2 regions of the Micromonospora sp. NPDC005171 genome follow, and region 2 is predicted to be linked to the other one. Evidence: predicted binding sites of a transcription regulator. Region 2 holds the regulator's gene; the other holds the start of a gene.
What was found. Region 2 encodes HrcA, which represses chaperone genes, less so after heat shock. Its sites were predicted from a motif close to GGTTNGCACNCTCNNNNNGAGNGTGCNAACC; they were not measured.

Region 1 (4,414 bases), on a different contig from region 2:
ACCGGCTCGACTACGGCGACGCCGAACAACTGGCCGAGATGACCACCGACGGCGAGTCGTCGGCGACCGAAGAGCCGCAGGAGATGGTGGACGCTCCGATCCAACTGCTTCCGCCGTACAACCGGGCACAGAAACGGCGCAACCAGCGCTCACTACCGACCTGACGACGAACGGGGCGGACCGCTGACGCGGTCCGCCCCGTTCGGGGTAAGAACTGGACTCAGAAGTCCATGTCCCCGCCACCCGGGCCAGCCGGGGCAGCCGGGGTCTTCTCCGGCTTGTCCGCGACAACAGCCTCGGTGGTGAGGAAGAGCGCCGCGATGGAGGCGGCGTTCTGCAGCGCCGAGCGCGTCACCTTGGCCGGGTCGATGATGCCCGCGGCCAGCAGGTCGACGTACTCGCCGTTGGCGGCGTTGAGACCGTGACCCGCTTCGAGGTTACGGACCTTCTCCACCACGACGCCGCCCTCAAGGCCGGCGTTGACGGCGATCTGCCGCAGCGGGGCGTCCAGCGCGACCTTGACGATGTTCGCACCGGTCGCCTCGTCGCCGACCAGGTCGAGCTTGTCGAAGGCGGTCTTGCCGGCCTGCACCAGCGCGACGCCACCACCCGGGACGATGCCCTCCTCGACGGCGGCCTTCGCGTTGCGAACGGCGTCCTCGATGCGGTGCTTGCGCTCCTTGAGCTCGACCTCGGTGGCCGCGCCGACCTTGATGACCGCAACGCCGCCGGCCAGCTTGGCCAGCCGCTCCTGCAGCTTCTCCCGGTCGTAGTCGGAGTCGCTCTTGTCGATCTCGGCCCGGATCTGGTTGACCCGGCCCTGGATCTGCTCGGCGTCACCGGCACCGTCGACGATGGTGGTCTCGTCCTTGGTCACCACGACCTTGCGGGCGCGGCCCAGCATGTCGAGGCTGGCGGCGTCGAGCTTGAGGCCGACCTCCTCGCTGATGACCTGGCCACCGGCGAGGATGGCGATGTCGGTCAGCATGGCCTTGCGGCGGTCACCGAAGCCCGGCGCCTTGACGGCGACCGACTTGAAGGTGCCACGGACCTTGTTGACCACCAGGGTGGCGAGGGCCTCGCCCTCCAGGTCCTCGGCGATGATCAGCAGCGGCTTGCCCGACTGCATGACCTTCTCCAGGATCGGGAGCAGGTCCTTCACCGACGAGATCTTGCTGTTGGCGATCAGGATGTACGGGTCGTCGAAGACGGCCTCCATACGCTCCGGGTCGGTCATGAAGTAGGCCGAGATGTAGCCCTTGTCGAAGCGCATACCCTCGGTGAGCTCCAGCTCCAGCCCGAAGGTGTTGCTCTCCTCGACGGTGATGACGCCTTCCTTGCCGACCTTGTCCATCGCCTCGGCGATGATCTCGCCGACGGTGCTGTCGCCAGCGGAGATGGAGGCGGTGGAGGCGATCTGCTCCTTGGTCTCGACGTCCTTGGCGAGCTTGGACAGCTCCTCCGAGACGCTCGCGACCGCAGCCTCGATGCCCCGCTTCAGGGCCATCGGGTTGGCGCCAGCGGCCACGTTGCGCAGGCCCTCGCGAACCAGGGCCTGGGCCAGGACGGTCGCCGTCGTCGTGCCGTCACCGGCAACGTCGTCGGTCTTCTTGGCGACCTCCTTGACCAGCTCAGCGCCGATCTTCTCGTACGGGTCCTCGAGCTCGATCTCCTTGGCGATGCTCACACCATCGTTGGTGATGGTGGGGGCACCCCACTTCTTCTCGAGCACGACGTTGCGGCCCTTGGGGCCGAGGGTCACCTTTACGGCGTCGGCGAGCTGGTTCATGCCCCGCTCGAGGCCGCGGCGCGCCTCTTCGTCGAACGCGATCATCTTGGCCATACGGCGTTGTCCTCCTGGACACTCACGGGCCACCCGAGATGTGTGCCCCGGATGGGCCGCCTGGTGTACGCACCTTGGGACGTCGCCACCTGGCGACGACGACGTCCTTCGGCCGGGCCGGATAGCCCGCGACGACCGGCCATGTGCCGCCCCGGCGTCTCCACGCCGGTGCAACCTGGCCCCACCGTCCCGACCATTGGCACTCACGGTATGCGAGTGCCAATGACTTGTTTAGCACTCTCCCCTGCCGAGTGCAAGCACGATGCCGCCGCTCAGCCGAGTTCCGCGGCCAGTCCAGCGGTGTTCACCGGCGCCTCATGGGCGCGCTGCTCGGCGTACGTCACCAGCAGACCGATCATCTGGGCGAGGTGGGCCGGCAGGGCCAGCACGGCGGTGATCCCGATCACCACCACCGCCCCGGCCGCGGTACCCGGCGACGCGAACGGATCCGTACCGAACGCGGAGGTGCCCACCCCCTCCAGGGAGCTGGAGACCACACTCACGACGATCACCGCCAGGGCGACCAGGGCCACCCGACCGAGCAGCAGACCGAGCCGGTCGTGGAACATCCGGAACGAACGACCGATCGGGTTGTGGCGTTCGAAGAGATATACCGGGCCGGCCATGCTCAGCGCGAAGGCCAGGTAGACACCCGGCAGCACGCAGAAACAGACACCGACGCCGATGAGCAGACTGACCAACAGTGTCCAGCCCCACAGCCCGAGCGCCCGACGAAGGCCGTAGCGCAGCGCCGCCTCAAGGCTGGCCGGTTGGCCGGCGGCCTGCCGGGTGATCACCCAGCTGCCCGAGGCCCACCCGACGGCCTGCACCACGCCCACCAACAGGCTGCCGCCGATCAGCACGAGAAGGAGGCTCCCCAACTCGGCGGCGAAGTTGTCCGGCAGTGCGGCAGGAGCGCTCTCGGCCTGGGCGGCCCACTTCGCCGACGGGTCCACCCCGAGAGCGATCACCGAGAGCACCGCCGCCGGCAGCACCTGGGTGAGCAGCATGATCGGCACCAACTGCCGCCAGCCCCGACGCAGCGCTCCCCCGCACCTGTTGAACCAGCCGCCGATGCCCGCACCGGGCGGCGTGACCAGGGCGTCGTTCGGGTCGAACCCGTAACCCGGCGGGTACCAGCCAACCGGCGGTCCCGGATACCACGGCTGCCCGCCGTAGGGACCCGACCCGGGCGGGTAACCCCCGGTGGGCGGAAACACCCAGCCCTGCGGCGGCGGGGCCGCACCCCAGGCACCCTGCGCGGCATCCCAACCGGGCGGCGGACCAGCCTGGCCAGCCGGGGGCGCGCCCGACCCCCAGCCAGGCGGCGGACCAGCCTGGCCAGCCGGGGGTGCGCCTGGCCCCCAGCCGGGCGGCGGACCGAACTGGCCGGGGCTGCCGGCGGGCGAGGATGGGTCCGGCTCCCCCGACCCGGGGGACGGAGTGGGCGGGGGCGGCTGGTCGGTCATGAACGCTCCTCGGCATCGGCTGGAACGGTTCACGATCTTCCCGGCTGGGCGCCCCTGCCGCAGCCCCGACTCACGGGCCGATCGGCCAGGAAGCTCAGCCGATGACGCGTACGTGCTCCGCCTGTGGGCCCTTTTGGCCCTGGGCGACCTCGAACTCGACCCGCTGACCGTCGTCCAACGCCTTGTAACCGTCCATTTCGATGGCGGAGAAGTGGACGAACACGTCCTGACCGCCGTCGACGGCGATGAAGCCGTAGCCCTTCTCGGCGTTGAACCACTTCACGGTGCCCTGTGCCACGGTGCACTTCCCTCACTCTGCGCGGTCTTGCCTGACCCGGCGCACGGCGCGGCCGGGCGCCCCGACCACCGACTCAGCGATCGATGACCGCCATTGAACAGGTGATCGAAATCGCACGTTACACGAGCAGTGACGGCCACGCACGGCCGCAAATCGGACACACTTCGGGGCGTCCCGACCGCACTGATCGGCCCGGGTCGCCGCTCCACCGGATTCGCGTCCGTCATTACGAATGGGCGAGGGGCCGCGAGGTGCCCCAGCCGTGACGGCGATCGGGCACAGCTCGCGAAAATCAGCTGTGGTAGGCATGCGGACATGACCACCGACATGGGCTCGCCGGCCCCGCGGCTCGCGGAGATCCGCCGGGTCCGACCGGAGGACGCCGCGCGGATGCGGGCGCTGCGCCTGGAGATGCTGGCCGACGCGCCGTTGGCCTTCCTGGAGACCCTGGCGGACGCGGCGGCCCGACCGCACAACGAGTACGCGGCCCGAGTCGCGTACACCTCGGCCGGTTCCAGCAACGCGCAGTTCATCGCCGACCCGGGCGGCCGGCTGGTCGGGCACGCCGGTGGCACCACCGCCCCGAACGAAGCCGGGCTGACCGTGATCTACGCCGTGTACGTCACACCGACCTGGCGCGGCAGTGGACTGCTCGGCGAGCTGATCGACGGGGTGGCCGCCTGGTCCCGAGCCTGTGGCCGACCGGAGTTGCTGCTGGAAGTGGTGGTCGGCAACGACCGCGCCTACCGCGCCTACCAGCGCCTGGGCTTCAAGGACACCGGCGTACGGGTCCCCCACCCCACC
Region 2 (4,414 bases):
GGTGCTCGGCGACAACCCGCCGCCCCGGGTCGACACCGTCTTCGTCGGCGGCGGCACGCCCACCCTGCTCCCCGCCGACGACCTGGCCCGCATCCTCGACGGCATCGACAGCACCTGGGGGATGGCCGCCGACGCCGAGGTGACCACCGAGGCCAACCCCGAGTCGGTCACCCCGGAATCGTTGAAGCTGCTGCGGGCCGCCGGCTACACCCGGATCTCGCTGGGCATGCAGTCCGCCTCCCCGGGGGTGCTGGCGATCCTGGACCGCAAACACAGCGCGGGCCGGGCCACCGCCGCCGCCCTGGAGGCGCGCGACGCCGGATTCGAGCACGTCAACCTGGACCTGATCTACGGCACCCCGGGGGAGCGGGCCGAGGACTTCGCGGCCTCGCTGGAGCAGGTCGTCGCCGCCGGGGTGGACCACGTCAGCGCGTACGCCCTGATCGTCGAGGACGGCACCCGGCTCGCCGCCCGGATGAAGCGCGGCGAGCTGGCGTACCCCAGTGACGACGTGGCCGCGGACCGCTACCTGGCCGCGGAGGCCGCGCTCGACGCGGCCGGGCTCTCCTGGTACGAGGTCTCCAACTGGGCCCGCACCGAGGAGGCCCGCTGCCGGCACAACCTGCTCTACTGGACCGGCGCGGACTGGTGGGGGCTGGGGCCCGGGGCGCACAGCCACGTCGGCGGGGTGCGCTGGTGGAACGTGAAGCACCCCTCGGCGTACGCCCAGCGGTTGGCCGCCGGCGCGTCTCCCGGCCTGGCCCGGGAGGTGCTCACCGTCGACGAGGCGCACATGGAGGACGTGATGCTGCGGCTGCGGCTGGCCAGCGGTCTCCCGCTGGCGGTGCTCGACGCCACCGGGCGGGCCGGCGCCGAGCGGGCGCTGGCCGGCGGCCTGCTGGCCGCCGACGAGTACGCCGCCGGCCAGGCGGTGCTCACCCTGCGCGGGCGGCTACTCGCCGACGCTGTCGTCCGCGACCTGCTGCCCTGAGTGGCCCGCTGCCCCGGGACGAGGGCAGCGGAGCTCCGGACCGGCCGGGAGAGCGGCCGGCCCGGGTCACTTGATGAAGTTCGCTGTCATCGGGTAGCGGTACGGGGTGCCCTCGTTGGCCTTCATGCCGGCGATGATCCCGAACAGAATCTGGATCACCACGACGGCGATGCTGGGCAGGAAGAGCAGGCACCAGCTCACGAAGAGCAGCACAAACGCGATGATCGACCAGAGGATCTGGAAGTTCAGGGCGGCCAGCGCGTGTGCCCGGACGGTCGGCGACTGCTGGCCGCGGGCCAGATAGGCGATGAGCGGGGCGACGAAGCCCAGCGGACCGAAGCTGACCAGCGCGCCGAGGGCGCCGCCGAAGTGCGCGACAAGCGCCCAGGTCTTGTCCTCGTTGTTGGCGTAGCCGCCGCCGGGGCCGCCGTAGGCCCCGCCGGACGGGTAGCCGCCGGGCGGGTAGCCGCCGGGTGGGGGATAGCCCCCGGGCAGAGGGTAGCCGCCTGCCGGAGGGTAGCCACCTGACGGCGGTTGGTCACCGGTGGGCGGCGGATAGCCACCGGCCGGGGGATAGCCGGCCGGGCCGGGAGCCCCGGACAGTGGTGCGGTGGGCGGCTCGGCCGACGGGGACGGGCCCGGGGAGGTGGGCTCCGGCGGGTAGTTGCCGGGGTCGCCCGATCCGGGAGGGCGGGGAGGTTCAGTCATGGATGTCACGGTAGGGGCCGTTGGCAACGCCGCACCAGAGCGACACCGCCGGGCAGTGCGGGCCGAACGGCCCAGCGGGGTGGCGCGGGCCGCACCGACGGGTGGCCGTTGATCATCGCGTCGGCGGGCCCGCCGACGTAGACTGGCACTCGCTACAGTCGAGTGCCAGGACGGCCCGACCGGCCCAGGGTGCCGGTGGCCAACGTGCGACAGGAGGTGCGGAGGATGGGTCTCGACGACCGGAAACTCGCCGTGCTCCGCGCCATCGTCGAGGACTACGTCTCCACCCAGGAGCCGGTCGGCAGCAAGGCGCTGGTCGAACGGCACCAGCTCGGGGTCTCCCCGGCCACGGTCCGCAACGACATGGCCGTGCTCGAGGAGGAGGGCTACATCCGGCAGCCGCACACCAGTGCCGGCCGGGTGCCCACCGACCGTGGCTACCGCCTCTTCGTCGACCGGTTGTCCCGGGTCAAGCCGCTCAGCCCGGCCGAGCGCCGGGCCATCGAGCGCTTCCTGGTCGGCGCTGTCGACCTCGACGACGTGGTGCACCGCACGGTTCGACTGCTCGCCCAGCTGACCCGCCAGGTCGCCGTCGTGCAGTACCCGAGCCTGGCCCGCTCCTCGGTGCGGCACCTGGAACTGGTGCCGATCTCCACCACCCGGCTGATGCTCGTCATGATCGCGGACACCGGGCGGGTGGAGCAGCGGCTCGTGGAGCTGCCCGGGCCGGTGCCGGCCGACGACGTCACCGACCTGCGCCGACTGATCAACGAGAAGCTCGCCAACGCCCGGCTGTCCGAGACGCCACCGCTGGTGCAGGCGCTGGTCGAGGAGGCGCCGACCGGGCTGCGTCCGACCATGACCACGCTCGCCACAGTCCTGCTGGAGACGCTCGTCGAGCGGCACGAGGAACGGATCGCGTTGGCCGGCACCGCGAACCTCACCCGGGGCGGCCTGCTCGACTTCCAGGGCTCCCTGCGGCCGATCCTCGAAGCTCTGGAAGAGGAGGTCGTGCTGCTCAAGCTCATCGGTGAGACCGAGCCGAGCACGACCCGGGTGCTGATCGGCGACGAGAACGAGTTCGACAACCTGCGCGCCGCCTCGGTGGTCAGCACCGGGTACGGCCCGGGCACCACGATCGTGGGCGGCCTGGGGGTGCTGGGGCCCACCCGGATGGACTACCCCGGCAACATCGCCACGGTGCGCGCCGTGGCACGCTACGTGGGCGAGTTGCTGGCCCAGAACTGATTGGTCAGGGCCGATGCGGCCGGCTGCGGCCGCCGACCGGCGCAACGCGAGACGAACATGAGGACACGGAACGCAGTGGCCAGGGACTACTACGGCATTCTCGGTGTGAGCCGGGAAGCCTCCGATGACGAGATCAAGCGCGCCTACCGCAAGCTGGCGCGCCAGTTCCACCCGGACGTCAATCCGGACCCGGAGGCTCAGGAGAAGTTCAAGGACATCAACGCCGCGTACGAGGTCCTCTCGGACGACCGGAAGCGGCAGATCGTCGACCTGGGTGGCGACCCGCTCGCCCCGGGTGGCGGCGGCGCCGGAGGCCCGGGCGGCCCCGGAGGCGCCGGCCCGTTCGTCGGTTTCCAGGACATCATGGACGCGTTCTTCGGCGGTGCGGGCGGTGGTGCCCGTGGCCCACGGCCGCGTACCCGACCGGGCGCCGACGCGATCCTGCGACTCGAACTCGACCTGCACGAGACGGCGTTCGGCGTCGAGGCCCCGATCACCGTCGACACCGCGGTGCTCTGCACCACCTGCTCGGGCGCCGGCACGGCGGCCGGCACGCACCTGGCGACCTGCGAGGCGTGCGGCGGTCGGGGCGAGGTGCAGTCGGTGCAGCGCACCTTCCTCGGCCAGGTGGTCTCCGCCCGGCCGTGCACCGTGTGCCAGGGCTACGGCACCACCATCCCGCACCCCTGCCCCACCTGCGCCGGCGACGGCCGGGTGCGGACCCGCCGCTCGCTGACCGTCAAGATCCCGGCCGGCGTCGAGGACGGCATGCGGATCCGGCTGGCCCAGCAGGGCGAGGTCGGCCCCGGTGGCGGCACCGCCGGTGACCTCTACGTGGAGATCCACGAGCGCCCCCACGACGTGTACTCCCGCAAGGGCGACGACCTGCACTGCCGGGTCACCGTGCCGATGACGGCGGCGGCGCTGGGCACCCGGCTGACCATCAAGACGCTGGACAGCGAGGAGACCGTCGACGTCAAGGCCGGCACCCAGCCCGCCAGCACGCTGCGACTGCGCGCCCGGGGCGTGCCGCACCTGCGCGGCACCGGCCGAGGCGACCTCTACGTGCACCTCGACGTGCGGACGCCGACCAAGCTCGACCCGGACCAGGAGAAGATGCTGCGCGACTTCGCCAAGACCCGTGGTGAGGAGGTCGCCGAGTTATCCAAGCAGGGCGGCTTCTTCTCCCGGATGCGCGACGCGTTCAACGGGCACGCCTGAGGTGTCCGCACCGCTGTTCCTGGTCGAGGCGCTGCCCGCCAGCGACGCGCTGACCCTGGACGGCCCCGAGGGGCACCACGCCGCCACCGTGCAACGACTGCGCGTCGGCGAGGAACTGCTGCTCGCCGACGGCCGGGGTGGCACGGCCGCCGCCGTGGTCACTGCCGTCGGCCGGGGCAGCTTGGAGGTCACCGTCACCTCAAGGGGGTACGCGGACGCGCCGGTACCCCGTCTGGTGACAGTGCA

Region 1: a site for HrcA is predicted at 2,038-2,068, ahead of groL (chaperonin GroEL). Genes of this name have one in related genera too.

Annotation. Positions count from the first base shown of each region.
Region 1 covers NZ_JBEXIM010000003.1:96,076-100,489, forward strand. Annotated here, with positions in the region: gene ABZU74_RS06985 (hypothetical protein) at 1-164, shown strand, start outside; gene groL (chaperonin GroEL) at 221-1,843, opposite strand; gene ABZU74_RS06995 (hypothetical protein) at 2,116-3,312, opposite strand; gene ABZU74_RS07000 (cold-shock protein) at 3,407-3,610, opposite strand; gene ABZU74_RS07005 (GNAT family N-acetyltransferase) at 3,926-4,414, shown strand, end outside.
Region 2 covers NZ_JBEXIM010000023.1:12,899-17,312, reverse strand. Annotated here, with positions in the region: gene hemW (radical SAM family heme chaperone HemW) at 1-991, shown strand, start outside; gene ABZU74_RS23335 (DUF4870 domain-containing protein) at 1,058-1,699, opposite strand; gene hrcA (heat-inducible transcriptional repressor HrcA) at 1,925-2,947, shown strand; gene dnaJ (molecular chaperone DnaJ) at 3,023-4,168, shown strand; gene ABZU74_RS23320 (16S rRNA (uracil(1498)-N(3))-methyltransferase) at 4,170-4,414, shown strand, end outside.